2 regions of the Arthrobacter sp. MDT1-48-3 genome follow, and region 2 is predicted to be linked to the other one. Evidence: riboswitches for the same ligand, from Rfam matches in the RefSeq annotation. Region 2 holds a riboswitch; the other holds the start of a gene.

Region 1 (14,358 bases), 120 kb from region 2:
CCTCCGCAAGAAGATCGACGCCGGGCGTACACCGATGATCCACACCGTTCGGGGCGCTGGGTACGTCCTCAAACCCGCCGCCTCATGACCCCGCAGGACCCCGCCGGCGATCGACCGGGCCATCGGCCGCTGCACCTGCGCACGAAACTGATCCTGGCGACCCTCGCCCTGCTCACGGCGATCTGCATCGCGATCGGCGTCCTCAGCCACCTCGCCATGAGCAGCTACCTGACCCGCCAGCTCGATGCTGCCCTCGAGCCCGCCGCCGGCCGGGCGGGCTACCCCGGCGGGCGACCACCGGGGAACGACCAGCGGCCGTCCCGTGACGTCGACCCGGAGAACGCGGCCGGCCAGCGACCGGGAACCCTCAACGCGGTGTTCGACGACGGTGAGGCGCGGAACTCCGCGCTCGTGCAGGACGACGGCACGACCGAGCCCCTCACCGGAGCCGATCTCGACCTGCTGGCCGGCATCGAACCCGCCGACGGTCCCGAGGAACTGGTGCTCTCGAGCGGGCGCTACCGGGTGGACGCGGCGGACCTCCCCGTCGCGTTCGACCCCGACGGCGGCGTCCTGGTCACCGGTCTGTCCACGGCGGAGCGGGACAGCACCCTCGTATCCCTGGACATCACCGTCGCCGCGCTCTCCCTCGCCGGGCTGGCTCTCACGGGCCTTGCCGGCACGGTGATCATCCGCCGGTCCCTGCGCCCGCTCGAGGAACTCTCCGCCGTGGCGACGTCCGTCTCGCAGCTCCCGCTGTCCTCGGGGGAGGTGGCCATCCCCGTGCGGGTCCCGCCTGCCGCAGCGCAGCCGGGCACGGAGGTCGGGACGGTGGGGCTGGCCCTGAACGAGATGATCGACCACGTCACCAGTGCGCTGCGGGAACGCCACGCGAGCGAGACGAAGGTGCGGCAGTTCGTCGCCGACGCGAGCCACGAACTGCGCACCCCCCTGACGTCCATCCGCGGCTACACCGAGCTGATCCTGATGAGTGAGATCGTCAGTCCGTCCGGGCGTGCCGCGCTCGAACGCGTCGACAGCGAGTCCAAGCGCATGTCCTCCCTCGTCGAGGACCTCCTGCTGCTCGCGCGACTCGACGAGGGCCAGCGCGGCGAGGCGTCCGACGTCGACCTGACGGAACTGGTCATCGAGACGACGAGCGACGCCCGGGTGGCCGCCCCGGGATATGCCTGGAGCCTGGACCTGCCGGACGAGCCCGTCGAGGTACGCGCCGTCGGGGCCGAGATCCGCCAGGTGCTCATCAACCTGCTCGCCAACGCACACAGGCACACCCCGCCGGGTACCGCGATCTCCACGGCGCTCGCAGCCGGCGACGGAAGGGCGAGCATCACCGTCACGGACTCGGGTCCCGGCATCGCCCCGGCGTTCCTCGACACGATCTTCATGCGCTTCAGCAGGGGCGACGCCGCGCGGAGCGCGAGCGCAGGGAGCACCGGTCTCGGGCTGGCGATCGTCCAGGCTCTCGTCGAAGCCAACAGTGGAACCATCAGCGTGACCAGCGAGCCCGGCCGCACCCGGTTCACCGTGGACCTGCCGCTCCCGCCGGCGGGTCGCGACCCCGACCAGGAGCGCCCCTAAGCCCACCGCACCCCGTGGAGTACGGCCATGCCGTGGGCGCTCGATAGGCTCAGGGGTATGAACGAACTCGCCGACTTCCTGGACGCACGCATCACCGAGGACGAGAAGGCCGCCCGCGTGGGCAACCTTCCCGAGGAGGTGTGGGGTGCCCGCGGGTGGTACGACCCCGAGCGTGTCCTTGCGGAGTGCCGGTCGAAGAGGAAGCTCATCGATTACGTGAGTGCCGGCCTCGACGAATCGGACGGGCTCGCGGTCCTCCGGCTGGTGGCCCTGCCGTGGGCAGGCCATACCGCCTATCGCCAGGACTGGAGGGCCTAGGCGCGGGCGTGCTTCGCCTCCTTCGGACGGACTAGCCGGGAGCGGGTCCGGCGGAGCGTTGCGGGGCGCCCTCGGGAGAAGGCGTCGGCGGGCAGAGGTCCGTGATCAGCCCGGTCCCGGCGCACTCCCGGACGGCCCGGATGCCCGCCACGGCCGCCGCCTTCCCCGGGAACGGCTTGGACACTGCGATGACCGTCCCGTCCGGTGTCTTCAACCTGAACCTGAAGGCATCGTCCCGATCATGGAAGAGTTCGAACGCCGCGGCCATGGTGCCCCCTGCAATCGTCCCGGACAGAAGGACTGCTCGGGCTCGCTGTCGAATCCGGGACTCGAGGCCGAGTCCCGTCTGGCCCGGTAACGGAATAGGGCTTGCCCCATGTGACCCCAGCCACACCCAAGCCCCGATGATAAGCAGTCTGCGGACTACTGGCGAGTACGTGTCATCGGCGAACCGGGGCCGATGCCCGGTCCGGGAGGGAACGCCCGGAGGAAGAACGCCGCCCGACCGGTGCCGCAATCAGTGCAGTGGCCCGACGGACCGCATGGCTCCGTAGGGGCGCCTCCGCCATTCCACAAGCTTTGCGCAAGAAGCTGTGGATACCGCACCGCCTCCTCCCGCCGTCGCTACCCTTGAACTGTGCCCATCCATCCGACCCCGCCTCCTGGCCAGCACCAGGAGGGGACGGCGCTCCCGCAGGGCGACGCCGTCCGGGTGCCGGACGCGCCGGGCAGGGCTGCGCCTCTCCTGGACCTCGACGTCCTGCGGGACATGGAGCGCGACTTCCCGGACACGTTCGTCGTCGAGCGTTTCGCCCGCGACTTCTCCGAGACGCTGGAAGGGAAGATCGACCGCCTGGAGGCCTGGCTGCAGGACGGCGACCCCATGGCCGCCCAGGACGCCGTGCTCAGCGTGACGACGTCGGCGGCGATGGTGGGAGCCACGCGCCTGAAGCAGGCCGCACTCGCCACGCAGCGCTTCCTCGCTGCCGACGACCTCGGCGCCGCTCAGCGGTCGGTCGCGCTGCTCCGGGGCTGTGCGACCGATACCGTCCGTGAACTGCTCGACACCTACCTGGGACGCCACTAGCCGGACGCGCGCTCCTGCCCCGGATCGACGCGCCTCGGCATGATCCGGAAGCCCACGCCACGCACCGTCGTGATGAGCTCGGGGTCGCCTTCCGATCGGGCGAGTTTCTGGCGCAGGTTGGCGATGTGCACCTCGATGGCACGTTCGTCCGTGCGGCTCACGAAGTTGTACCCGCGGTAGTCACGGCCGCGGGACACGCGGACCAGCTCCTCCTTCGTGCGCACGGCGCCGTTGCTCGCCATCAACTCGTGGAGCAGGTTGAACTCGGTCTTCGTGAGCGGCAGCTCGACGCCGGAGCAGGTCGCCGTGCGGGCTTCGCTGTCCACGACGAGGCTGCCGTTCCGCAGGAGGCCTGCCGTCCCCTTGGCGGTCCCGGCGTCCGTGGGACGATCGGGTGCAGTCGCAGGTCCTGGCGCAGGTCCTGCTGCTGCGGGCGGCTGTGTCGGAGGGTGCTGCGCGTTCTGGCCGATGCGCGGCCTGCGGAGCATCGCGTCGATGCGCGCCCTGAACTCGCGGGGGCGGAAGGGCTTCAGCACGTAGTCGTCGGCGCCGGCCTGGAGCGCCGTGAGGATGTCCATCTCGTCCGTGCGTCCGCTGAGGACGATCACGTAGCAGTCCGTCGTGGAGCGGATCCGCCGTAGGACCTCGTACCCGTCGATATCGGGCAGTCCGATGTCCAGCGTGACCACGGCCGGGTGTTCCCGGCGGACGACGTCGACACCCTCGCGGCCGCTGGACACGCCGCTGACCTGGAAGCCACCCTGCTCGAGGATGGCGGACACGAGGTTCCTGATGTCGAGATCGTCCTCGATCACGACGGCGGCCCGGCGGTCACCGGAGAGGGGGCTATTCATGACCGGGTGCCTGATGGTGGCGGTTGGCCCAGCGCGGCGTCACCAGGACCGCCGCCGTCCGTGTGGACCCCGGGGAGTACCGTGCTGGGAGGACTGTATTGACTTGGCGTGTCCGAGGCATACTCCGTGGACCTGTTCTCTTCGGCGGCCCGGCTGACCTCGTGGGTTCCGTGGCTTTGCGTCCCCGGTTCGCACCGGGTTTGCCTTTGTCGACGAGCGGCTGCCCGCCCGACGATCTTAGCAATGTCGGGTGACACTTCTGCCACTGCGGGTGCGCAGCAGGAGAAGCCGGTCCGAAGGGGCCCGAGACGCTCACGCCGTCCCTGCTCCCGGCCGGCGCAGGACGGCGGACGCGCGGAGGACCGCCTCGCCGACGGCATCGAGGGACCGGGAGCCGTGCCGCCACTGCTGCCAGTGGAGCGGGACGTCCACGTGGCCACCCGGCTCGAGGGGGCTGACGTCGCCGGTGGGGGGTCCGGCCTCCAGCTCGAGTTCGGACATCAGCCCCCACCCCATGCCGAGCCGGATCGCGTCGGCGAACTCCTGCGCTGCCGGGACGAAGTGGCGGGGCGGGGAGACGGGCCGCCGGGTACGGGTGCGCAGGTAGCGGTCCTGCAGGTCGTCCTTGCGGTCGAAGACGATCACGGGAGCGTCCGCGAGGCGGTCCGGGCCCGCACCGTCGGGGAACCACTTCTCCCGGAAAGCCCGCGCGCACACCGGGACGTAGCGCATGATGCCCAGGGGCCGGGACGAGCATCCCTGCACGGGCTCGGCGATGGAGGTGATGGCTGCGGCGGCGGTCCCGTCGCGCAGCAGATCGAGGGAATGCTGCTGGTCCTCCCGCAGTATCTCGACCTGCAGGCTCTCGGCGAGTGGTGCCAGAGCCGGCAGGACCCAGGTGTGCAGCGAGTCCCCGTTGATGACGATCGTGATGCGCTGGTGCTGCCGTTCGCCGGCGGCTCCCAGCTCGGAGGCGAGGTCCGCGGACAACAGGTCGAACTGACGTGCGAAGCGGACGATGGCCTCGCCGGCCTCGGTGGGACGCAGCGGACGGGTGCGTGTGATCACCGGACGCCCGACGGCCACCTCGAGTGCGCGGATGCGCTGGCTCACCGCCGAGGGCGTCACCGAGAGTAGGGCGGCGGCCCCCTCGAAGCTACCCTCCCCTACGATGGCCGCGAGGGCCCTTGCCTGCGCAGGTTCGATGCTCGACATAAGCCCGTCTTACCATACTGAAGAATCATTAGCTGGCCTGAAGGTCCTTCCACTCCTACCGTGGTGGTGTGATCGCTTCCGCTGCTACCGGCCTCGTTGCCGGACTGACCCTGATCGTCGCCATCGGCTCCCAGAACGCCTTCGTCCTGAGCCAGGGCCTGCGGCGGTCCCACGTGGCCTTGGTCGTGACCGTGTGCGCACTCTCGGATCTCGTGCTGATCGCCCTCGGAGTCGGCGGACTGGGTGTGGTGGTCACCGGCGCCCCCGTCGTCCTCGAGGTGGTGCGCTGGGCAGGGGCAGCCTTCCTCGCCGGCTATGCGGTGGTTGCCGCGCGCCGGGCCGTCCGGGGTGGCACGCTCGATGCCGACAGCCGGACGGGCACCTCCTGGCGGGCCGCGCTCGGTACCTGCCTCGCCCTCACCTGGCTGAACCCGCACGTCTACCTCGACACCGTGCTGCTGCTGGGATCGCTGGCCAGCACCCACGGGACCCCGGGGAAGTGGTGGTTCGCAGCGGGAGCCGGCCTGGGGAGCATCCTCTGGTTCACGGCACTCGGTGTCGGCGCGCGGTACCTCGCCCCGGTCTTCACCCGACGGTGGGCCTGGCGTGTCCTCGACGGGTCGATCGCCGTCGTCATGCTCGTCCTCGCGGTGATGCTCGTCGTGTAGCCGCGCGGGCGGGGCACCACCCCGGCAACGCCGTCGGCGCGGTCTGCCGGAGGCAGGCGCCGGGAGACGGCGGTCGTCCCACCGGCCGGAAGGGCGGCTGACGTCAGGAGCCGACGATCGCCGGTGCTGCCGGAATCGGGCCGACCGCCGTGCGGGGTGACCGTCGGAGCAACCAGGTCAGGGCCTCGTCCCGTCGCTCGAAGTACTCGATCGGGTACGACGGCCGGTGCACCGCCTGGAAGTGGGCGACGAGCACCCTCTCGACAGGCGAAGCGCCGACGACGGCGACCGCCGGGAGGTTCCGCGCGGAGGACAGTGCGGTGAACGCTTCCCTGGAGAGGGTGACCATGCCGTTGAGGTCGGCCAGGATCGGAGGAAGGCATCCCGGGGCCAGTGCCTGCACGCGGACCCCGAGTGCCTCGATGTCGCCCGCGGTCACTTCGATGGATCTCGCCCAGCGCAGCGTCAGCACGCCGGTCGCGAGGTACTCCAGGTGGAACCTGGCGGTCTCCGCGGAAGGTGGAGTCACCGGGCACCTCCCTCCCTCGTGCGGCTGTCGGGCCGGCCCTGTCCTCCCGGGGAAGCGGTACCGGCGGCCTCTTCCGGGGCCGCCGGCACCGTGGATCGGGTCTCACGCCTCTCCAGGTGTCCGACGGCTGGGGGAACCGCCGGACGGTCCAGCGTACCCGACGGGCAGACCGGTCTGTCTACCCTAGGATGGACGGACGAGTCGACAGCAGGGGAGATCCATGGTTGCAGCGGCGGCAGTCCCGACGAAGGACGCCCGGGAGCGGATCCTCGGGACGTCGTACGACCTGTTCCTGCAGCGCGGGGTCCGGGCTGTCGGGGTGAACGAGATCATCGCGACGGCCGGCGTGGCCAAGGCGACCTTCTATCATCACTTCCCGTCGAAGGACGATCTGGTCATGGCGTTCTTCGAGCGCCGTCAGCGCCTCTTCACGATCGGCTATCTCGGGGCGGAGAGCGAGCGCCGCGCGGATACGCCCCGCGGACAGCTGCTGGCGATCTTCGACATCTTCGACGAGTGGTTCCACACGCCGGACTTCGCCGGCTGCCCCTACATCCGTGCCCTGCTGGAAACCGGCCCGCGGCATGCGATCGGGGCGGCCGCCGTCCTCTACCTGGACGACATCCGTTCCACGGTCGAGAAGGCCGCCACGGCGATGGGCCTGACCGACGCGGAGGATTTCGCCTACTGCTGGCTGGTCCTCATGCAGGGCGCCGTCGTCTCGGGTGTGGGCATCGATCCCGGCAGCAGTGCACGGATCAAGCGGCTCGGGAAGCACCTCATCGGCCTCCACACGCCCATCGAGGGCGGGGAGGCAGACCCGACCATCCGCTAGGGGTGTGCCTCGTCCGCGGCCGGATCGGCCCCCGCGTCCGCGTTCGCTACCATCGGTAGCACCACCTCGGGCGGTGCACGACCTGCGCGAGGACCGGGCATGGCCTGTGCAGGGGCGGTCGATCGTTGCGGCGAGGCCGTATCCGGTCAGGCTTCGGGGAGCTGCCTGGGCGGCCGGAGGGACATCGCGCGATGGCGGGAGCTGCATGAGGCTGGATGTTGTGACGCTGCAGGTTGCGTTCGGCGTGATCGCGCTGACCCTGCTGGTGCTGTTCTACGGCGTGAGCGTGCGGCGCAGCCACTCCACCTACAGCACCTGGTGGTGCGCGGCGATCGCCTCGTTCCTCACGGGCACCGGTCTCTACCTGTGTGATGGCACGGTCCACCAGGTCTGGGCCAACCCGGCCGGCAACGCCCTGCTGGTGGCAGGAGCCGCATGCGTGTGGGCCGGCGCACGGGCCCTGCGCACGACGGCACCGAGACCGTGGCAGATCCTGATCGCACCGGTCATCACGGTGGTGGCCTCTGCCTTCGACAGCCCGTCGACGAACACCTGGTCCGCCGGAGGGTTCCTCCTCGCCTTCATGACGTTCTTCATCGGACGCGCCTCCCTCGAGATCTGGCGGCTGGACCCCAACACGACCACCACGCAACGTCCGCTCGCAGTCGCGTCCGGTGCCCTGGGTCTGTACTACCTGTGCCGGTGGATCGCCTTCGTGGCCACCGGCCCCTCCTCGTCGACCTTCCAGACCTACTTCGGCACCGTTCCCACGACCCTGTTCACCATGGTCCTGCTGATCGTGGTGTCCTTCACCATGGCGACCCTCAGCAACGAACAGGCCCTCAAGGAGCTTCGGGCGCAGGCCAGTCACGATGAACTGACGGGGATCCTGAACCGCCGCGGTTTCCTCGAACTGGCGGAGTCCGAGATACGCAACCTGCCGACCCGGGACACCCCGAGCACCCTCGTCCTGGCCGACATGGACAACTTCAAGCAGGTCAACGACACGCACGGACATCCTGCAGGAGACTCGGTCCTCCAGGCGGTCGCGGCAGCCTGTACCCGCTCGGTCCGTTCGACGGACCTCGTCGGACGCTACGGTGGGGAGGAATTCGTCCTCCTGCTCCCCGGCGCAGGGCTCGACAGCGCGGAGCTGGTCACCGAGCTGATCAGCAAGACCCTGCGCATGAGCCAACCCGCCTTCGATTTCCCCCTCCCCACCATCAGCTACGGACTGGCAGCACTGCCGCCCGGGCCCGACCGCATCGGCAACGCGATCGCAGCCGCCGATGTGGCCCTCTACACCGCCAAGGAACTGGGCCGCGACCGCGCCGTCAGGGCGGACCAGCACTGAACGGCATCACGTCCTCACCAGGGGCGGCACGGGCGCCACCTCATATGCCGGGCCTTGGTCCGACACAGCAGTGGCACAGGGTACCCCCGGAACGTAGGAGAAGAATCCTTCCCCACGAACCGGAGACCAGCCCATGAACATCCTGATCCTCATCGCCGCAGACCTCCTGGCGATCACACTCCTGACCGTCGGCCTGTACCTGCGCCGGCACCGCCGTCGCGACCTCGTGGTCTCCTACCTCGGCATGAACGTCGGAGTCCTCGCAGTGGCGACGGCCCTGTCGGGATCCGCGGCCGGCGTCGGCCTGGGCCTCGGGCTGTTCGGTGTCCTCTCCATCATCCGCCTGCGCTCCACCGAGCTGGCACAGCACGAAGTGGCCTACTACTTCTCCGCGCTCGCCCTCGGGCTGATCGCGGGCCTCGGCGCGGAGCCGCTGTGGCTCCCGCTCGCCCTCATGGGGCTGATCCTCGCCGTCATGGTCATCGGTGACCACGCACGGGTGCTCCCGGCCTACCGGCATCAGGTCGTGGTGCTGGACCAGGCCATCAGTGACGAGACGATGCTCCGGGTCCGCCTCGCAGAGGTGCTGAACGCCCGGATCCATTCCGCCACCGTGTCCGAGCTGGACCTCGTGAACGACAGGACCACCGTCGAGGTCCGCTACGAGGCGAGCACCGCCGGTGCCGACGCGCGGCGGGCCCCCGTTCCACCGTCGACCGCCATGCCGCCGCAGGCTCCGGCCGGGACCACCTGCTCCACCGACCTGCCCGAGGCGATGCCCGCAGCCGATCCGGCGCACGTCCCGCCCCTGCCGCCGATTCAGGAGGATCCGGCCGGCAGTGCACGGGCGACGGCGGGTGTGTCGTGAATGCCGGTGCCTTCGCCGGCCTGGACCGCAGGGCGTCCGTCAGCCTCGAGGACCTGAACAGCGCAGCCGCCCTGCAGACCAGGATGGACCGCAAGTACGTGGTCGGGACGCGTCTCGCCGCGAACGTCCTCCGATCGTTCGACGCCGACGTCCGCGTCCTCGAGATGCTGGGGCGGCGGTCCTTCACCTACGACTCGGTCTACTTCGACACCCCGACCCTGGACAGCTACCTCCTCGCCGCCCATGGCAGGCGCCGCCGCTACAAGGTCCGCACCCGCACCTACGTGGACAGCGCTGCCGGCTTCCTCGAGGTGAAGACCGAGGGGGCGCGTGCGGCCACCGTCAAGGAGCGCATCCCCTACGCGCTCTCCGACAGCCACCGCCTCACCCCTCGGGGCCTGGACTACGTCCACGAGACACTCGCCTGCTCCATCGGGTCGGTGCCCTCCGGCGTGCTGCGGCCCGTGATCGAGACGCGCTACCGACGCATCACGCTCTACCTCCCCGCGTCGGGGAGCCGGGCCACGATCGACCTCGGCGTCACCTGGCGCAGGCCCGGTGGCCAGGCCCACGAACTCGACGGCGCCGTCATCATCGAGACGAAGTCCGGCGGCGCGGCCGGCGCCCTCGACCGCCACCTCTGGGCCTCCGGCATCCGGCCCGTCAGGATCTCCAAGTTCGCCACCGGCATGGCCGTCCTCGATCCGACGCTTCCGGCCAACCGGTGGCACCGCACCGTCTCCACCGGACTTCCGCTCCGACTCATCTCCCTCTGACACCACACGTCCCGAAGGACCCCCATGCGCATCCCCTCCCTCACTGCCCCCCGCAGCACAGCCCTGAAGACCTCCGTCGCCGCACTCGCGCTCACACTCTCTCTCGCCGCCTGCAGCACGGGGACCACGAACGCCGATACCGCGAACGGCACCACCGACACCACCACGACGGACGCGACCACGACCGACACCGGCGACACCACCGACGCGACCGCGGTCGTCGCCGGTGCGGCCGACATCACCGAGGACACCCACTACGACGCCGACAACCTCACCTGGGACGCCGCGGAGGAAGTAGCGGTCACGCTCGCGGACGGTGCCAGCAGCGCCACGGACGACGGTGTCGCCGCCGACGGCGTCACCGTCGACGGCGACACCGTCACCATCACGGCCGCCGGCACCTACCGGCTGTCCGGCAGCCTCGCCGACGGCCGGGTGGTCGTCGCAGCAGGGGAGGAGGACGTGGTCCGCATCGTCCTCGACGGCGTCGAGCTGACCAGCAGCACCGGATCCCCCTTCGTCGTCACGAGCGCGAACGAGGCCCTGGTCCACCTCGAGAACGGCACCGCCAATACGCTGAGCGACGCCGACAGCTATGCGGACACCAGCACGGACGCCCCGGATGCGGCCCTGTACTCGATGGCCGACCTCACCATCGCCGGCGCAGGCACCCTCACGGTGACCGGCCATGCCGACAACGGCATCGTGTCGAAGGACGGACTCGTCCTCGCAGCGGGGAACGTCACCGTCGAGGCCGTGGACGACGGCATCGAGGGCAAGGACTACATCGCCCTGCTCGGCGGCACCTACGACGTCACGGCCGGCGGCGACGGCGTGAAGGCCACCAACGAGGACGAGGACGGCCGCGGCTGGTTCACCGTCTACGGCGGACAGCTGGTGGTGTCCTCGGGCGACGACGGCGTCAAGGCGGCCACCCTGCTCACCGTCGATGCGGGGGCAGTGGAGGTCACCGACTCCGTCGAGGGCCTGGAGGCCCAGCACATCGCCGTCGACGGAGGCTCAGTCGACGTCACCTCCAGCGACGACGGCGTGAACGCGGCAGGTGGGTCGTCCGGTGCCACCAGCGGCGGGGGCGGCATGGGCGGCGGGTCCATGGCGGCCGGAGACTACACGGTCAGCGTGACGGGCGGGACGCTCACCATCGACTCGGAGGGAGACGGCCTCGACTCCAACGGCGACGCGAGCATCACCGGAGGCACCGTCGTCGTGAACGGACCGACGGGCCAGGGCAACGGCGCCCTGGACGTGAACGGCGAGCTGACGGTCGACGGCGGGACGGTCGCCGCAGCGGGCAGTTCCGGCATGGTCGTCACCCCGGGTGCGTCGTCGACGCAGTCGGGCGTGCAGCTGACGTTCGGCGTGACGATCCCGGCCGGTACCGCGATCCAGATCGCGTCGTCGGACGGCACCGTGGTGGGTTCCTTCGTGGCGAGCAAGGACCTCGCGTCGCTGATCTTCTCCTCGGCGGCTATCACCGAGGGTGGGACCTACATCGTCTACACGGGTGGCACCACGGTCGCCACGGAGGGCGTCACCGAGGGCACGTTGGACGGTGCCGAGGAACTCGGCAGCGTCACGGCCGGCGAGTACACGCAGTCCGAAGGCCCCGGCGGACGCTGACGGCGCGGCAGGAGCGGGGAGGCCCCGGCTTCCCCGCTACCGCCCGTTGTCGGCCCGTTCCTCGATCCAGTCCGTCGCGGCATCGGAGAGGAAGACGCCCTCGGGCCGCGCTCACCCATCCACCAGGAATCGGAGGCGATCAGGCCACCGGCCCGGCTGATGTCTGCCACGACCTCGGGCGTCAGGGCCGTCCCGTTGTTGCTGATGAGCCACTGCCGCGTCTCCGGCATCACATCGTTCCACCACTCGTCGAGTTCCATGCCCGCAGTATCGCATCGCGGGAGTCTTCGAACCGTCAGTCCTTCCTATAGTGTGCGACGCACACTATAGTAACGGCCATGAGCGACGACCTCATCCAGGGCCACCTCCAGGAGCTGCGACGCGGCACCGTGGTCCTGGCCTGTCTGTGTCGCCTTCGGCATCCCGATTACGGGTACGCCCTGCTCGAGTCCCTCGAGGCATCCGGCATCCACGTCGACGCCAACACCCTCTATCCACTCCTGCGGCGCCTCGAGAAGCAGGGCCTGCTGACCAGCGAGTGGAACACTGCCGAATCCCGTCCCCGCAAGTTCTATCGGACGAGTCCGGCCGGCGACGACCTCGCCGCCACCCTCACGGCCGACTGGGATCGGCTGACCACATCGCTGCATCGCCTCGCCGAAGGGGACAGATCATGACCAGCCTCACCGACCGATACATCTGGGCCGCCGTCCGCACCGTCCCGGAGGCCCAGCGCTCCGGCCTCGAACCCGAGATCCGGGAGATGATCGAGGAATCCATCGACGTCCGCCTCGCCGCCGGCGATGATCCGGCCTCCGCCGAACGGGCCACCCTCACCGGATTGGGTGACCCCGAGCGCCTCGCCGCCGACTACGTGGACCGCCCGCTGGTGCTGGTGGGTCCGCGGTACTACCTCGAGTGGTTGCGCCTCCTGAAGACCATTGCCTTCATCTCCGTCCCCATCGCCGCGGCCGCCGTGTTCGTCGTCCAGCTCTTCACCACGGGCAGCGTCGGCGGCGCGATCGGCAGCGCGGCGGCGACGGCGATCAGCGTGACGGTGCACGTCGGTTTCTGGACCACCCTGCTGTTCGTCATCCTGGAGCGCACGGGCTCCACGGAGGCCGGGATGGAGTGGACGGTCGACCGGCTCCCGGAGCTGCCCGACGGCTCCCGTGACGGCCGCCGGTCCGAACTGGTCGCCTCGCTGGTGTTCCTTGCGGTATTCGCGGGCCTTATCCTGTGGCAGCAGGTGCGACCTGCGGTCCGCGCCGAGGACGGGAGCGGGATCCCGCTCCTCGACCCCGCGCTCTGGACCTCCTGGCTTCCGTGGTTCCTCGGGCTGATCGTCGCCGAGGCATTCTTCGCGACCTGGATCTTCCGGCGCGGGTGGTCCTGGTCCGCAGCCGCCGTGAACCTCGTCCTCGGCGTCGCCTTCACGGTACCGGCGCTCCAGCTCTGGGCCGCGGGGGACCTCCTGAACCCGGCCTTCCTCGACGCCACCGGCTGGGATCCCGGCGTCGCGACGGAGGGCTGGACCGTCAGCACCATCGTGACCGCATCCGTCCTGGTCCTCGCCGTCTGGGATGTCGCCGACGGTTTCCTGAAGGCAGGGCGTGCATCGGGTGCGGCGTCGCCGCGTCGGGTCCTCGCCGATCACTGACGCGTACCGGCCGGCCACAGGGCGCAGGCGTACCGTGGGCGCATGGCAGCCACCGATTCCCGTCAGCAGCACATCGTCAGCACCCTCGTCGAGGCCCACCAGGACCTCATGGAAGTGGATCCGCTCGCCTTCCGTGCGAGGTTCCGGAAGATGGCGGCGGATCCCTACGCCTTCTACCGCGGCAGCGCGGCCCTGTTCTACACGGACATGGCGGAGCTCGACGACGCCTGGGCGGACGAGCGCACGGGCCGGGTCTGGATCCACGGGGACCTCCACGCCGAGAACTTCGGCACCTACATGAGCAACCAGGGGCGGCTCACCTTCGACGTCAACGATTTCGACGAGGCGTACGTGGGCCACTTCTCCTGGGACCTGCGCCGCTTCGTCGCCTCGCTGACGCTGCTCTGCTGGCAGAAGGCCCTGCCGTCACGGGCGGTCCGGGACCTGGCGCACACCTATCTCGAGGCGTATCTCGGCCGGGTCGAGGACTACGTGGACAACGAGCAGTCCACATTCGCCTTCGGGCTCGACAACGCCGAGGGCTCCATCTACCGCGTCCTGCAGCAGGCCCGCGCGGCCCGGCGGACGGGCCTGCTCGACTCGCTCACCCTGATCGAGGACTACGATCGGACGTTCCGCGACGACGGATCCATCCGGGCGCTCGACGACGACGAGTACGCCGAGGTGGCCGACGCCTTCGAGCGCTACCTCGGGACCGTCCCGGACAGCGAGCGGTCGCGCCGCCGGGTGTTCTACCGGATCAAGGGCATCGTGGGCAAGAAGGGTTTCGGCATCGGCAGCGCGGGACTTCCGACCTACAACGTGCTGATCGAGGGCTTCGACGAGGCCCAGGAGAACGACATCATCCTGACCATGAAGCAGTCCAACATCGCCGCGCCCAGCCGGATCGTCCGGGACGAGCGCGTGCGCGGTTATTTCGAGGACGACGGGCAC
Region 2 (14,358 bases):
GAACATCTCGTGGCGCTGGCGCGGGAGGACCTGGAACCCTACGGCGTGGACTTCCTCGACGATCGCGCCGAGCATGCCGTGGACACGGCGCGGGGGTGGTCGATCGGCACTGCCGGCGGCCGGACCGTCGAAGGGCGCCAGCTCGTCATCGCCTCCGGGCTCCGCGACATCCTGCCGGACATCCCCGGCGCCCGGGAGGCATGGGGGCGGGGACTGCTCCAGTGCCCCTACTGCCACGGCTGGGAGGTCCGCGACCAGGCCCTCGGAGTGCTCGGTTCCGCCCCGACCTCCATCCACCAGGCGATCCTCCTCCGGCAGTGGTCCGACGACGTGACCTTCTTCCCCCACACCCTCGGCGCCCTGTCCGAGGACGACCGACACCGCCTGCGGAGACGCGGAGTGCGGATCGCGGAGGGCCGGGTGGAGGCATTCCTGCCGGGCCGGGCCGACGACGGCGCGCCACGCCCACTCCTGGGCGTCCGGCTCCAGGACGGCGCCGCGGTGCCCTGCGTGGCGGTGTTCTGCGAACCGGGCGCGGACGCGGGTACGCCGCTCCTCGCGGGCCTGGGCTGCGAGATGCGCGACGACGGCTGCGTCAGCACCGACGACATCGGACGGACCTCGGTGGAACGGGTCTGGGCCGTCGGCAACGCGACCGATCCCGCCGCCCAGCTGGTGCCGGCGGCAGGGGATGCCTATCGGATCGCCGTCGCAGTCAACGCGATCCTGGTGGAGGAGGACTGCGAGGTCTGCCTGGAGGCGGAGGAAGCGGTGAGCGAGGGCGTCTGAAGCCCGGGGCAGGGTCCCCCCGCCCCCGTACGCCCGAAGGCCCCGGCAGTACCGGGGCCTTCGGGCGTGCTGTCGCCCCTACTTGCCGAGGTCGGGGCGGGTGGCGTCGTCCTGTGACAGGAACGGCGTATCCTCGACGTGCGCGGGATCGCCGCCGCTCGGACCGGTGGGGCCGGTGCTGCCCGTGTCCATGGCGGTGACGACCGGTGGGACATCGAGGGGGAGATCCCCGCTCGCGCCGACGGCCACGCCCGGCTCGGACGGCTTCTTGGCGCCGTCGTCGGATCCCGAGCCGCCCTTCTTCAGCGCACCCTTCAGGGAGTCCTGCACCGCGGGCGCCTTGCTCTTGATGGTTCCGGTGGTCGACGCGACGGTGTCCTGCACCTTCGGATTGTTCCACAGCTGCTGGGCCTTCGTCTTGATCTGCTCGTAGCTCCCACGGCCGGCGCGGGTGCCGAGGACGTAACCGGCCGCCATGCCTGCTCCGAAAACAATCTTGTTCTTCATGCCGTTCTCCCTTCGGTGGACTGCGTGCTTCCGAATCTAGACCACCACGCGAGGGGGAGCGAGGGAAGTTTTCCGTCGGACGCCCTGGCCGGCCCTACGGCGATTGCATGGCAGGTCCTGGCCTCGCGGCCGGGGATGGGCGAGGATGGCAGGGAAAGCGCTATCCACAGAACAGGCAATTCTCTTGGGCTCCACCCCGCACCTCCTCGCACGCTCGGGGAAGGACGTCCGCCGGGACGCTCCACACCCGAGGGTCCTCCTCCTCGTCGCGGCGCTCGCGATGCTGCAGGTGATCTGGCCGCTCACCATGGACCTGTACCTGCCCGCGTTCCCTGCGATCCGCCGCGAGTTCGGCGCCGACGAGTCCGCCGTCCAGCTGACCCTGACAGCGGCCTTCATCGGTATGGGCATCGGTCAGCTGGCATCCGGACCGGTGTCGGACGCCGTCGGACGGGCGCGCCCCCTGGCGGTGATGATCGTGGTCTACTGCATCGCGACGGCTGCGTGCGCCCTTGCTCCCACCATGGCCTGGCTCATCGCGAGCAGGGCACTCCAGGGCATGGGGTCGGCCGCCTGTGCGGTCATCGCCCTGGCCATCGTCCGTCACCTGTACACGGGCAGGCGCCTGCTGGTCTTCCTCGCCCGACTGTCCATCGTCTCCGGCGTGTTCGTGGTGGCGTCCCCCGCCCTCGGCGCCCAGCTCCTCCAGGTGGTCGGCTGGCGGGGACTGTTCTGGACACTCCTCGGCTACGGCGTCGTCCTGTTCTGTGTCGCGGGCAGGATCCTTCTTCGGAACGAGACGCACACGCGGGACCGCCGGCTGCTCCGGAAGGGCGTCCGCCTCCGGGACGACTACCGCAGCCTCGCCTCGGACGCCCGGTTCCGGTCCGTCGCCGTGGCCGGCGGGCTGCTCTTCGCCGCGATGATGTCCTTCATGGCCGGCAGCGCCTTCCTGCTGCAGGAGGTCTTCGGGCTCAGCCCGTCCGCCTACGCCCTGCTGTTCGGCGCCCAGGGCGCCCTCATGGTCGTCGGGGCGCAGGTGGGAGGCCTGGTGGCGCGCCGGGCCTCGCCGGTCCTCGCCGTGCGCGTCGGTGCGGTGGCCCTGGTGGTGGCCGCCGCCGTCCTGCTCCTGAGCGTCGGGTTCGCCCCGCACCTCGGCCTGTGGGGACTGATGGCGCCGGTCATGGGCTTCACGGCATCGTTCGGCCTGGTCAATCCGGCCCTGCAGGCCACGGCGCTCGAGCACCACGGCCTCCGTGCCGGCACCGCCGCCTCCCTGTTGGGCGCGTCCAACATGGCAGGTGCCGCCGTGATCGCCCCCCTCACCGGAGCGTTCGGGCTGTCCTCGCCCGTGCCCACCGCCGTGGTCATGCTGGCGTGCGCGGTGGTGGCCGCCCTCCTCCTCCTGCTCGGAGTGCGGCGGACGCCTATGCCGTCGTCAGTACCGTCTTGAGCCAGCCCTCCTCGCGCCGATCGAAGGTCAGGTAGGCGTCGACGACGTCGGTGAGCGGCTCGTGCTGGGTGATGAACCTCGTCGGATCGAAGACCCCCGACGCGACGAGGTCGAGCAGCGGCGGCGTGACCGAGCGGTGATCGCAGTTGCCCATGCGTATCGTGAGGTTCTTGTTCATCGCCTGGCCGATGGGATAGGTCATCATCTGCGGGCTGTAGACCCCGATGATCCCGATGCGGCCGTACTTCCGGACGGTCTCCACGCTCCACCGGGACACCTGGGAGGGTGCGTTCCCCGGCACCCAGTTCCCGCCCTGCGCATTCGTGGTGGGGGCGACCTCCGCGACCTCCCGGGCGAACTGCTCCGCCTGCTGCTCGCCGTCCGCCGCCGCCGGGCCGGAGGACGGGCGCTGGGCGTCCACGCCCACGGCGTCGATGACGGCATCGACGCCGATGCCCAGCGTGGCGTCCATCAGGGCCTGCACCGGATCCTCGCGGTTGAAGTCGACGACCTCGGCGTTCTGGCCGAGCGCCTGGACGAGGCGGGTCTCGACGCCGTCGATCGCGAACACGCGTGAGGCGCCCTGGCGGAAGGCGGAGGCGATGGCGAACTGCCCGACGACGCCCGCGCCGTACACGGCGACGGTGTCGCCGCGTCGCACTCCTGCCAGCTCGGCACCGAACCACGCGGTGGGGAAGATGTCCGAGAGCAGGATGGCCTGCTCGTCGCTGACGGTGTCCGGCAGCGCGGTGAGCGTGTTCGAGGCCCACGGGATGCGGGCGTACTCGGCCTGCAGCCCGTTCACGGGCCCCGTGGTCTGCGGCCCGCCGAAGAAGCAGGTGCCGGCCTGCGGGCCGTTCGGATTGGCGGTGTCGCACTGGGCGGTGTGGCCGGCCCGGCACTGCCAGCACACGCCGCAGGACATCGTCGAGGAGACGACCACCCGGTCGCCGGGGGCGAACCGGCGGACCGCTGCGCCGACGGCGGTGACCTCTCCCACGGCTTCATGGCCGAGGATCGTCCCTTCCTTCATGCCCGACATGGTGCCGCGGATGAAGTGCAGGTCGGTACCGCAGATGGCGCTCCGGGTGATCCGTACGATGGCGTCATTGGGATCGAGGATCGAGGGATCATCGACGGTGTCGAGGCGGATGTCACCTTCACCGTGCCAGACGAGTGCTTTCATGGGACGCTCCTGATGCGGCGGGGCCGCGGGTAGGGTGCTGGTCGGCAAGCAATCCCAACGCTAGGAGTTCCCCTCCGGGGCTACAACGCCACGTGGCACCCGGCGGCCGGTTGCCACGATTCGTGGGCGGGTGTAGGTGCCGGCGGTCAGGAGGAGCGGAGGACGGGTTCGACGACGTCGGGCCGGACCGGGGAGGAGCCGGGCTGCTGGTCCCTGCGATCGAGCTCCTCGGTGAGTTCCTCGTGCCGGATCTCGGTCTCCATGGCCGCTTCGCCGTCGGTGGCGTATTCGTGGTCGAGCTCGCGGTGGATCTTGCTGTTGAGGACCTCGACCTCGGGCAGCTCGAGTGCTGTGAGGTCTTCCGGGAAGTCGTCGGAGGGCGTGAGTCTGGTTCTCAAGGGGGTGCCTGTTCGGTGGTGGGACGGGACACTGCGATCGGGCCCGCTTCTAGACCACGCATGCCGGGCGAACCCGGCAGGGCAAGCCAAAAGAGTACCGGTTCGACCGCCCGGAACGGAAGCCGCCCGGCGCTACGTCGACGTGTTCTTCGCCTGCCGGTCCGTGAGGTCGCGATCGGCCAGGAGCACGCCGCCCATCAGGAGCCGGAAAGCGCCGGCCCTGCCTCCCGGGCGAGGAGTCCGGGAGGGCAGAGCCACGGAGCGACCGGTGGGCGCAGGCGGTCGACACGAGCGGGTCGTGCGCCCGGTCTTCCCGGACCGGGTGTCGGTGGCGGGGGCTAGCCTGCCCTGATGGATGCCGGAGCGAGCAGGAGGTGCGATGCCCGAGGGTGACAGCGTGTTCCGGCTGGCAGCACGGCTGAGGCGGTCCCTCGACGGGCGACTCCTCCGCCGTGGCGATCTGCGTGTCCCCGCCCATGCCACGAGTGCACTGGACGGACTGCGGGTGGTGGAGCACGTGACGCATGGCAAGCACCTGCTGACGCGGCTGGACGGCGGACTCACCCTCCACACGCATCTGCTCATGCAGGGCTCGTGGACGGTCACCGCCGCGGGCAGGAAGCTGCCGCGCGCACTGCTGCCCGACGCACGGGTGATCCTCGAGGTCGAGGACGGCCCCACCGCCTACGGACTGAACCTGCCCGTCGTCGACCTGCTGCCCACGCGGGCGGAGGTCGACGTCGTCGGGCACCTCGGACCCGATCCGCTGCGCGACGACTGGTCCGCGGAGGAGGCGGCCGCCAGGCTGTGCCGGGATCCCGCCGAACGGGTCGCCGCGGCCCTGCTCGACCAGCGCAACGTCGCAGGCTTCGGCAACCTCTGGGTCAACGAGCTGTGCTTCCTGCGCGGCATCCACCCGGACACCCCCGTGGCCGACACCGACATCCCCGCGCTCGTGGCGCTCGGCGCACGATGCCTGCGGTTCTCCGCCGTCCAGCCCGGTGCCCACCAGGTCACCACGGGCACTACGCGTAAGGGCGAGCAGCACTGGGTGGCCGGCCGGGCCGGGAAGCCGTGCCTGCGCTGCGGCACCACCGTGTGCGTCCGTGCCGAGGTGCCCGGTGATCCGGGCCGCCGCCGGACCTGGTGGTGCCCGCGCTGCCAGCCGTTGCGGCAGTCAGCGCCGGGTGGCGAGCGCCGCCGCGAAGGCGTCGGCTGACGCTGCCGTGCTGTTGATGCGCCAGTCGGCCTCCTTCGCGATGTGGAACCAGACGAGGGCGACGACGTCCGGCTGGGCGGAGAGGTAGCCGAACAGGTTCGTGATCCACTGAGGCTTCGATCCGCCGACCTCCGAGGACGCGGTCTCGGCGATCAGGACGGGTTTTCCCGGAGCGAGCCGGCGGAGCTGCGCGATCCCCTCGCCGAAGACCGCCTCCGGTTCCTGCCAGCTGCCCCCCGACGGGGAGGTGCCCCAGTTGTAGCCGTCGAGTGCCACGGCGTCGACGTACCCGCTGCCCGGGTAGAGACCGTCGAGGGGGACGGAGCCCCAGTAGGGCACGTTCGGGTTCCAGACCCAGCTGATGTTGGTCGCGCCGGTCGACGCGACGACGTCGTGCACGTGCTGGTAGGCCGCGACGTAGTCGCCCGTCCCGTTGCCGTTGACGCCTTCCGCCCAGGGGTACCAGTTCCCGTTCATCTCGTGGGCGAAGCGGAGGTACACCGGCTGGCCCCACCGGCCCAGGGCCGTGCCCCATTCGCGCAGGTAGGCGTCGAAGTGGCCGGCTGCGATGCGGTCCAGCGAGTAGGCGGGCTGCGCGGTGCCGCCGCCCCAGGTCCAGGGCTCCCAGGTCAGGAGGGTCTCGGCCCCCCTCGCTCGGACGGCGTCGAGTTCGGCGATGGGCGCGGGCTGGTTGAAGTCCTTGTAGGACAGGACGATCGAGGGCGCCTCGCCGGCGAGGGCCGTCACCTCGTCCAGTTCCGCACCGGCAGCCGGCCCGCCATTGGTGCCCACGCCGAACCGGATCGCCTTGGCGGTGCCGCTCGGCACGGGGGCGGGCTCGACGACGGTGAAGCGGGCGGTCGCAACCGCGTTCCCGGCCGTCGCGGTGACGGTCACGGTGCCCGCAGCGGTGGGCATGACGATCGACGCCTGGAAGGCGCCGCCGGCGGTCGTGGTCACGGCCACCCTGGCGGTTCCGGCGACGACGGTACCCTTGGTCCGTTTCGGGAACCCCGCACCCGAGACGGACACGGAGGCACCGGGTGCACCGGAGACGCTGCCCAGCGTGATCGTCGCAGCGGCCTGCGCCGGGGGAGGGGTCAGCCCGAGGAGCAGGACCGAGATCACGGCGAAGAGGAGGGGGAGCCGGTGGGCGGTGGTCCGTGCCGAAGCGGCAGCGGGAGGGGGAGCGGCGGGGGGAGTCGCGGGGGGAGTCGCGGGTGGAGTCATGGTCGGCACCTAGCTGGTTCGGTAGCCCGGCTGACCGCAGGGGTCCCGTGGCTTTGCGTCCCCGGCTCGCGCCGGGTTTGCCGTTGTCGCCGGGCGGTCGCCCGGGCGCCGGAGGTCCCTGCCGCGGCGGGGCTCCTCCACCATTGTCCCGGAGGTCGTCGTCGGACGGCGGCGGGGCGCCTGAAGGATGCCAGAGGATTCCTGCAGGTCTTCCGCAGCATGCCCGGATCGCCCGCCGGCACCGCTGGAACCGGCCTCCTGGGACGGGTGGAATCCGTTTCTGTCCTCGGTGCGCCGCGATGGCGGGCGGTGCGGACTATGACGCGGACGGACCGGCGCGCTGGGAATTCGCGGTGACGTGCACCACAATGGGTCCTGCTGCGGGATCGAGGCACCCGCGGTGTTGTTGAGGGGGACAGATGAAGCAGAGACCGGCGTTCACGAACACCATCGCATTCCAGATCGACGAGTACAGGCCGACGTTCGAGGCGCAGGTCGGCCCTGCCCTCGCAGCGGTCTTCGCCCGTGAGCAGGAGGATCTCCGCCGCGCCGGGATCCCCCCGGGGACGGCGCACGCGGGCGACCTGCTCCCCGATGCCGTCCTGCACGACGAGCACGGCCGCCAGGTGCGTCTGGGCGAGGTGCTCGGGGCCGCGGCGGCCATCCTGGTGTTCTACCGCGGTTCGTGGTGCCCGTACTGCAGTATCGCGCTGAAGACGTACCAGCGCGAGCTGCGCCCCGTCGTCGAGGCGTTCGGGACTCGGCTCATCGCGATCAGCCCCCAGGCCCCCGAGACCGCTGTCGCGGCCGCACGCGCCGCAGGACTGCGCTTCGAGCTGTACTCGGACGAGGGCAACGCCCTCGCCTCGCGCCTCGGGATCGTGACGGTGCCCAGCGCGGAATCCGAGGCGGCACGCGCAGCCCTGGGCATCGACGTCGCAGGCACCAACATGGACCGCACCGCAGCCATCCCGTTCCCCACGGTGGTCGTCGCCGACGCCACGGGCACCATCCGCCTCATCGACGTCCGGGTGGACTACACGACGCGCACGGAGACGTACGACATCATTGAAGCCCTGATCGCCCTGTAGCCCGCACCCCCCGAGGCAGGCGCCGGTAGGATCACGGCGTGCCGTGCCGGAACACACCCGTCCCGGTCGACGGTGCCGCCGCGCCCACAACACCGAGAGGACAGGCCCCGCATGGAGCTGACGATCGAACGCGTGCCCTTCGACGCCCCCGACGCCGAGGCGCTGCGCAACGCCCAGCAGGCCGAACTGCACGTGCGCTACGGCAGCGAGGACCACGAGCCCGGAGAGCCCCCTACCGCGGACAACGTGCCCTTCTTCGTCGTCGCCCGGGCAGCGGATGGAACGGCCGTCGGCTGCGGGGGTCTGCGCCCGCTCGGCGACGGAGGTCTCGAGGTGAAGCGGATGTATGTGCTTCCCGAGCGCAGGGGCCAGGGCGTCGCGACGGCGATCCTCCGACGGATCGAGGAGCAGGCGCTCGCCATGGGCAGCAGGACCCTGCTGCTCGAGACGGGCACGGAGCAGCCCGACGCCATGCGGTTCTACGAGCGTGAGGGGTACCACCGTATTCCCGCCTTCGGCCTGTACGCGGGCGAGGCACACTCGGTCTGCTACGCCAGGCTCCTCGACTGAGAAGGCCCGCGGTCAGGTTCCCGGGATCTTTGTGGTGATGTCACCGAGGGTTGCCGAGAGGGATGCCAGGAGTGCATCCGCGTCCGTGAACAGCAGGAAGTCCCGGGATCCCGATCCCATGCCGATCCGCCGTCCCCGGATCCGCTCGTCGGCATAGACGGGAAGGACGCTCCCGCTGCCCAGTGGCGTGATGGTCCCGGACTCGTAGCCGGTGAGTTCGAGGGCGGTCGCGGGCGGCACGAGCGAGGCCTTGTTCACGGCCGGCAGCGCGCGGAGCCTGGACCAGTCGAGGCGTCTCGTCCCCGGGATCAGGACGAAGGCGGTCGTCCCGCCGCTGACCTTGACCACCAGGGTCTTCACTCCGTCCTCCCTCGTGAGGCCCTGGACCGCCGCCGCGTCGTCGAAGGTGCCGTCCTCGTCCCGGGGCACCAGGGATACCCCGAGTCCTCGGGCTGCTGCATCGAGCTCGGCGGGAAGGGGGCGGGCATCGGCGGTGTCCATCGCCCCATCGTAGGTGCCGCCCGTCAGGCCCGGCCGGCTGGGAGCACGGCCGTGCTGGCCCGCACCACGAGGTCGCTCCCCGGCATCGAGCGGGTCCGGGCCTCCCCGGAGTCGAGCAACGCGAGCAGCAGTTCGGCGGCGATCCGGCCCTGCTGCCCCGGGTTGCGCGCCAGGGCCGTGACCGCGGGCGAGGCCAGCCGGCAGTGCAGGGAGTCGTCCCAGCTCACGATCGCGACGTCCCCCGGGCAGCGCAGCCCGAGCTCGCCGAGTGCCAGCAGGCCGCCCATCGACATGAGGTCGTTGCCGAACACGACCGCGGTCGGCCGGTCCCCGGGCGCGTGCAGGAGCGACGCGACGGCGTCGCGCCCGGCGTCGAGCGCGTAGGTGGCCTCGTGCAGCACCACCTGCATCCCGTACCCGGCCGCACGTTCCCGCACCCCCCGGATCCGCTCCTCCTCGTGCAGGAAGGTGTGCGGCCCGGTGACATGGGCGATCCTCCGATGGCCGCCCTCGTGGAGGTGGTCGACGATGGTCGCGGCGTCGACGGAGTGGTCCGTCGTCGTGCCTGCGAACCTGTGCGGTGCGCCGGTCCCGGGCGCGCCGTGCAGCACGAAGGGCAGCCCGAGCCGGGTCAGCAGGGCGGGGCGCGGGTCGTCGTGCAGGTGGTCGAAGACCACGACGCCATCGACCTTCCGCTCACCGGCCCACCGCTCGTAGATGAGCTGCTCCTGTGCCGGGTCCTTGCCCACCATCCGCAGCATCAGGGCCATGTCCGCCTGCGCGAGTGCCGCTTCGATCCCGGTGAGCAGGCCCATGTAGTAGGGCTCGGTCCCGATGAGCAGGGGATCCGCCGAGAGCACCATCCCGACCGCGCCGGCCCGCGAGCGTGACAGGGCGCGGGCGGAGGAACTCGGGTACCACTCGAGCTCCTCCGCGAGGTCCAGGACGCGGCGCCGGGTCAGCTCGCTGACACCCGGCTGGCCGTTGAGGGCGTAGGAGACGGATGCCTTCGAAATGCCCAGCCTCTTCGCCAGGCCGGCGATGGTTTCCTTGGCCATGGCCTACACGATAGCGCCACCCATCCCTTGACCCGCTCCGGGTGATCACCTAGGTTCGACCTAGGATCTGAACCGGTTCAGTACACCCTGTTCTCAGCGAGGAGAATCTCCGTGACGTATTCACTCCAGCTCTACACCCTGCGGGCGGCGATGGGGGAGGACCTGCCGGGCACCATCCGGCGCGTCGCCGAGCTGGGCTACACCGCCGTCGAGCCGTACAACTTCGTCGCCACGGCGGACGAGCTGTCCGAAGCGTTGTCGGCCAACGGACTCACCGCGCCGTCCGGCCATGCGCCCCTGCTCCGTGCCGACCAGGACGAGATCTTCGACGCCGCATGCACGCTCGGCATCGGAACGGTGATCGACCCGCACGTCGAGCGTTCCCACTGGACCACGGCCGCCGACATCGAGGCCACCGCCCAGGCGCTGAACGCCGCGGCGAAGAAGGGCGCGGAGTACGGCATCACCGTGGGCTACCACAACCACGAGTTCGAGCTCGAGGAGCGTATCGACGGCGTCTCCGGGCTCGAGGTCCTCGCCGGCCACCTCGATCCCGAGGTGGTCCTCGAGGTGGACACCTACTGGGCCGCGGTCGGGGGCGAGGATCCCGTCGAGCTGCTCCGGCGCCTCGGCAGCCGCGTGCGCTTCGTCCACATCAAGGACGGCCCGCTGACCAAGGACGACAAGGAGCAGGTCGCCGTCGGCTCGGGCAGCATGCGCGTCTGGGACGTACTCGACGCCGTCCCCGGCCTCGAGGCGGCCGTCGTGGAACTCGACGACTTCGACGGCGACATCTTCACCGCCGTCGCCGACAGCCTGGCCTACCTGAGCGAGGGGAAGAAATGAGTACCGGCCCGGTCGGCGTCGCCGTCATCGGCGCAGGCGTCATCAGCAAGGAGTACCTGACCAACCTCACGGGCTTCCCCGACGTGACGGTGCACATCGTCGCCGACATGGTCGAGGAGGTCGCGGCCGCCCGGGCCGCGGAGTTCGGGGTCCCGTCATCCGGTGGCGTGCAGGACGCGCTGAGCCATCCCGACGTCGAGATCGTCGTCAACCTGACGATCCCCGCGGCCCATGTCGAGGTGGCCACGGCGGCAGTGCAGGCCGGCAAGCACGTGTGGAGCGAGAAACCCTTCTCACTGGACCGCGAGAGCGGTCTCGGCCTGCTGAAGACGGCGGACGCCGCCGGCCTCCGTCTCGGCTGTGCTCCCGACACATTCCTCGGTGCAGGACTCCAGACCGCGCTGCGCATGGTGGCGCGCGGCGACATCGGCGTCCCCCTGACGGCGCTGACCCTCATGCAGTCGCCCGGTCCCGAGTCCTGGCACCCGAACCCGGCATTCCTCTTCCAGGAGGGCGCCGGGCCGCTGTTCGACATGGGGCCCTACTACCTGACCACACTCGTCCAGACGTTCGGTGCCATCACCAGGGTGGCGGGCCTCGGCTCGAGATCCCGGGACACCCGGACCATCGGATCGGGGCCGAAGGCCGGCGAGGTCTTCGACGTCACGGTCCCGTCGCACGTCAGCGCGATCGCGCAGTTCGCGAACGGGGAGTCCTCGCAGAGCATCTTCAGCTTCGACTCACCCCTCAAGCGCGCGGGCTTCGTGGAGGTCACGGGGACCGAGGGCACGCTCGCGTTCCCCGACCCGAACTTCTTCACCGGCGACCTGATGCTGACCCGACCCGGAGCCGAGGAGCCGGAGACCATCGCGGCGGTCGGTGCGTCCTCGACCCGCGGCAGCGGCGTGCTGGAGATGGCTCGTGCCCTCCGCGAGGGCCGTCCGCACCGCGCCCAGGGCGAGACGGCGTACCACGTGCTCGACGCCATGGTCTCGATCTCGGAGAGCATCGCGACCGGCGAGTTCGTCCCGCTCTCGAGCACGGCGACCGCGGCCGAGCCGCTGCCCGAGGACTGGGATCCGTACGCCTCCACCCTGTCCTGATCCCGGGGGCCGGGGTGTCGGCGGAGCACTGGCGTAGGCTGGAATCCTGCGGACACGTTAGCGCCACCTCTGGCGCCGTTCGCGAGGAGGCGGAATTGGTACAGCGCATGGCAGACCCCACGTATCGGGCCCAGCAATGGGAACAACGCTACGATCCCCAGATCGAGGACGTGAACCGCCTGTGCGACACGCTGGCCGAGTCGAAACCGGGGTCGGCCGTGCCGTACATCGACCCCGTCCACGATGTCGACGGATGCAAGATCGTCAGTCTCTTCTCGAGCCCGGGCTCCTCGTTGCCGTCGGGATTCGTCTCCTTCGAGAACGACGACCCGAGTTCCATCCGCATGGCCGGGATCTACGAGGCCGTCGGGCTGCCGCCCGAGGCGGTCATGCCCTGGAACGCCTACCCCTGGTACCTGCCCGAGGGCAAGGAGCGTGCGCTCACCATGGACCAGATCTCCGACGGGGTCAAGCCGCTCCTGACATTCCTCCAGCAGGTTCCGCGGGCCTCGGCGCTCGTCGCCCACGGGGCGGACGCGCACAAAGCTGCACGGCGCCTGATGAAGCTCGAGAACCGCGCCATCATGAAGCGCGGCTTCAAGATCTACGAGGTACGCTCGCCGGGCGAGCGGGCGTTCAAGGGCACCCCCGCGAACCAGGAGCTGTGGCTGAAGGACATCCAGTCGGCCTACGCCGACGCGATGGGCCGGGCCGGGCTGCGTTCCCGCCAGTCCATCTAGGATCTTCCGAGTCGACGCAGAAAGGCGGGGCCCATCGGGCCCCGCCTTTTTATGTGCCTCAGGCCGATCCGCACATCGCGTGCAGCCCGGCCTCGACGGGAGCGCCGTCCTCCGTGTGTCCGAGGGTCAGGCCGCGGAGGGTCGCCGAGATGTCCTCGAGGGACTGCAGGACCCATGCGAAAGCTTCCTCGTCCATGACCTGCCCCTCCTTGCCGGGCGTCGACGAGCGGTGCGCCAGGGCGAGGCGGGCCACGGTCCCCTCGAGGGTCTCCAGCTCTGCATGCGTCTGTGCGGCGAGGTGGTCGGCCGTGGCGGCGGTGGCGGGCCCGCGGCCGCCGGACACCATGCGGAGGGCGGTTCTGGGCAGCCCGGAGGCGTGGGAAGGCGTGCTGGCAGACGGGCGCTGTGCGCTCATGGATCGAGACCTCTTCTAAGTCAAGACGGCGCCCTTGAATCCCCCGGGCAGAAAAAGATTGACTACGACAGTCTGCCACCCGCCGAACCGGTTCCCTATGGATTCGGGCTCAGGAATTCCACAAAATTACCGGTCGGTAGCATCAAGGCCCGCACGACGGCGGCGACAGGAGCTGCGCCGCTGCTGCCGCCACCGCGCAGGAGAGGCCCTGCCTACTCCTCCCGGCGCGTGGTGAGGTAGGTGGAGCCGTCCGGATTGCGCACCACGGTCCACTGCTGCAGTTCCTCCTGACGCAGCCGCTGCGCCTCGTCGTCGCGGTAGACGATCGGTCCCTCGGTGGTGCCGCGCTGGGCGGGACCGAAGAACATCCGCAGCTTGCCCGTGGCGGTCATGAAGCGGGCGGACAACGGTTGCTTCTCGGTCATCGGAGATCCTTTCGAGGGTGTCGGTCCACGGGGGCGGGGGAGGTCACGGAGTGCTCCGCCCGCTGGCCGAGGCCGGCAGGTGGGTGCCGGTGGCCCGGATGATCCCGTGCATGGCGTCGTTGAGGGTGTCCACCTGCTCGCGCGTCAGGCCGAGCCGCTCCATCATGGTCGCCGGCACGTCGAGGGCATCGGCGCGGAGGTCCCGGCCCGCAGTGGTGAGCTCCACCGCCAGCGCCCGCTCGTTGCCCGGGACGCGTGTCCGGGTGAGCAGGCCGAGGGCCTCCAGCCGCTTGAGCATCGGCGAGAGCGTGGCGGACTCCATGGCGAGGGCCTGTCCGATGCTGCGGACGGTGCGGGGGCTCTCCTCCCACAGCGCGAGCATCACGAGGTACTGCGGATGCGTGAGGTTGAGCTTCTCGAGGACCGGCCGATAGGCGCCCACCACGCTCCGGGACGCGACGGACAGCGCGAAGCACAGTTGGCGCTCGAGCAGGAGGTCGTCGTCGGTGGTCAAGAATCCTCCGGATTGGACGGTGACGAACAGGTGCGTACTGATAATTAGTGTACTACTGTTCCTCGACGGCGGGGACCGCGTGGCGCCGGGATCCCCGCGGTCCCGTGATCAGGGGTGTGCGGATCCTGGGCGTCGTCGCGGGGCCGACCGTGCCGGCGGTTGAGCCCATCGATGCCGCCGGGGACGGGTCCGACGAGGCGGAGTCCCCGGTCACCAGGAATTCGTGCCCACGCAGCACGAGCTCCTCGAGAACGTCCAGGTCGATCCCGGCGAGGGACGTCACGTACAGGCAGCCCGCACCACGCCGGTGTCT

The links. Region 2 has a riboswitch for cyclic di-GMP ahead of ACX80L_RS03290 (glycoside hydrolase family 26 protein). Riboswitches for the same ligand answer to the same signal wherever they lie in the genome.
Region 1: it holds a riboswitch for cyclic di-GMP, as region 2 does, so the genes downstream of both, ACX80L_RS02685 (response regulator transcription factor) here and ACX80L_RS03290 (glycoside hydrolase family 26 protein) in region 2, are expected to answer to the same signal.

Annotation. Positions count from the first base shown of each region.
Region 1 covers NZ_JBTNDL010000001.1:547,262-561,619, reverse strand. The annotation lists gene ACX80L_RS02710 (response regulator transcription factor) at 1-88, shown strand, start outside; gene ACX80L_RS02705 (sensor histidine kinase) at 85-1,599, shown strand; gene ACX80L_RS02700 (DUF6221 family protein) at 1,657-1,917, shown strand; gene ACX80L_RS02695 (YegP family protein) at 1,949-2,185, opposite strand; gene ACX80L_RS02690 (Hpt domain-containing protein) at 2,555-3,004, shown strand; gene ACX80L_RS02685 (response regulator transcription factor) at 3,001-3,858, opposite strand; cyclic di-GMP riboswitch class I at 3,999-4,073, opposite strand; gene ACX80L_RS02680 (ArgP/LysG family DNA-binding transcriptional regulator) at 4,171-5,073, opposite strand; gene ACX80L_RS02675 (LysE/ArgO family amino acid transporter) at 5,142-5,741, shown strand; gene ACX80L_RS02670 (DUF7793 family protein) at 5,845-6,270, opposite strand; gene ACX80L_RS02665 (TetR/AcrR family transcriptional regulator) at 6,491-7,105, shown strand; gene ACX80L_RS02660 (GGDEF domain-containing protein) at 7,311-8,459, shown strand; gene ACX80L_RS02655 (DUF4956 domain-containing protein) at 8,593-9,327, shown strand; gene ACX80L_RS02650 (polyphosphate polymerase domain-containing protein) at 9,324-10,103, shown strand; gene ACX80L_RS02645 (carbohydrate-binding domain-containing protein) at 10,128-11,744, shown strand; gene ACX80L_RS02640 (PadR family transcriptional regulator) at 12,083-12,421, shown strand; gene ACX80L_RS02635 (hypothetical protein) at 12,418-13,404, shown strand; gene ACX80L_RS02630 (DUF2252 domain-containing protein) at 13,447-14,358, shown strand, end outside.
Region 2 covers NZ_JBTNDL010000001.1:665,290-679,647, reverse strand. The annotation lists gene ACX80L_RS03320 (NAD(P)/FAD-dependent oxidoreductase) at 1-789, shown strand, start outside; gene ACX80L_RS03315 (YtxH domain-containing protein) at 868-1,296, opposite strand; gene ACX80L_RS03310 (multidrug effflux MFS transporter) at 1,481-2,749, shown strand; gene ACX80L_RS03305 (alcohol dehydrogenase catalytic domain-containing protein) at 2,724-3,935, opposite strand; gene ACX80L_RS03300 (hypothetical protein) at 4,082-4,333, opposite strand; gene ACX80L_RS03295 (DNA-formamidopyrimidine glycosylase family protein) at 4,713-5,552, shown strand; gene ACX80L_RS03290 (glycoside hydrolase family 26 protein) at 5,511-6,782, opposite strand; cyclic di-GMP riboswitch class I at 6,800-6,874, opposite strand; gene ACX80L_RS03285 (peroxiredoxin-like family protein) at 7,202-7,873, shown strand; gene ACX80L_RS03280 (GNAT family N-acetyltransferase) at 7,985-8,443, shown strand; gene ACX80L_RS03275 (aminoacyl-tRNA deacylase) at 8,456-8,944, opposite strand; gene ACX80L_RS03270 (LacI family DNA-binding transcriptional regulator) at 8,968-10,002, opposite strand; gene ACX80L_RS03265 (sugar phosphate isomerase/epimerase family protein) at 10,114-10,848, shown strand; gene ACX80L_RS03260 (Gfo/Idh/MocA family protein) at 10,845-11,951, shown strand; gene ACX80L_RS03255 (uracil-DNA glycosylase family protein) at 12,059-12,691, shown strand; gene ACX80L_RS03250 (hypothetical protein) at 12,750-13,106, opposite strand; gene ACX80L_RS03245 (hypothetical protein) at 13,319-13,531, opposite strand; gene ACX80L_RS03240 (MarR family winged helix-turn-helix transcriptional regulator) at 13,575-14,045, opposite strand; gene ACX80L_RS03235 (DUF1801 domain-containing protein) at 14,098-14,358, opposite strand, start outside.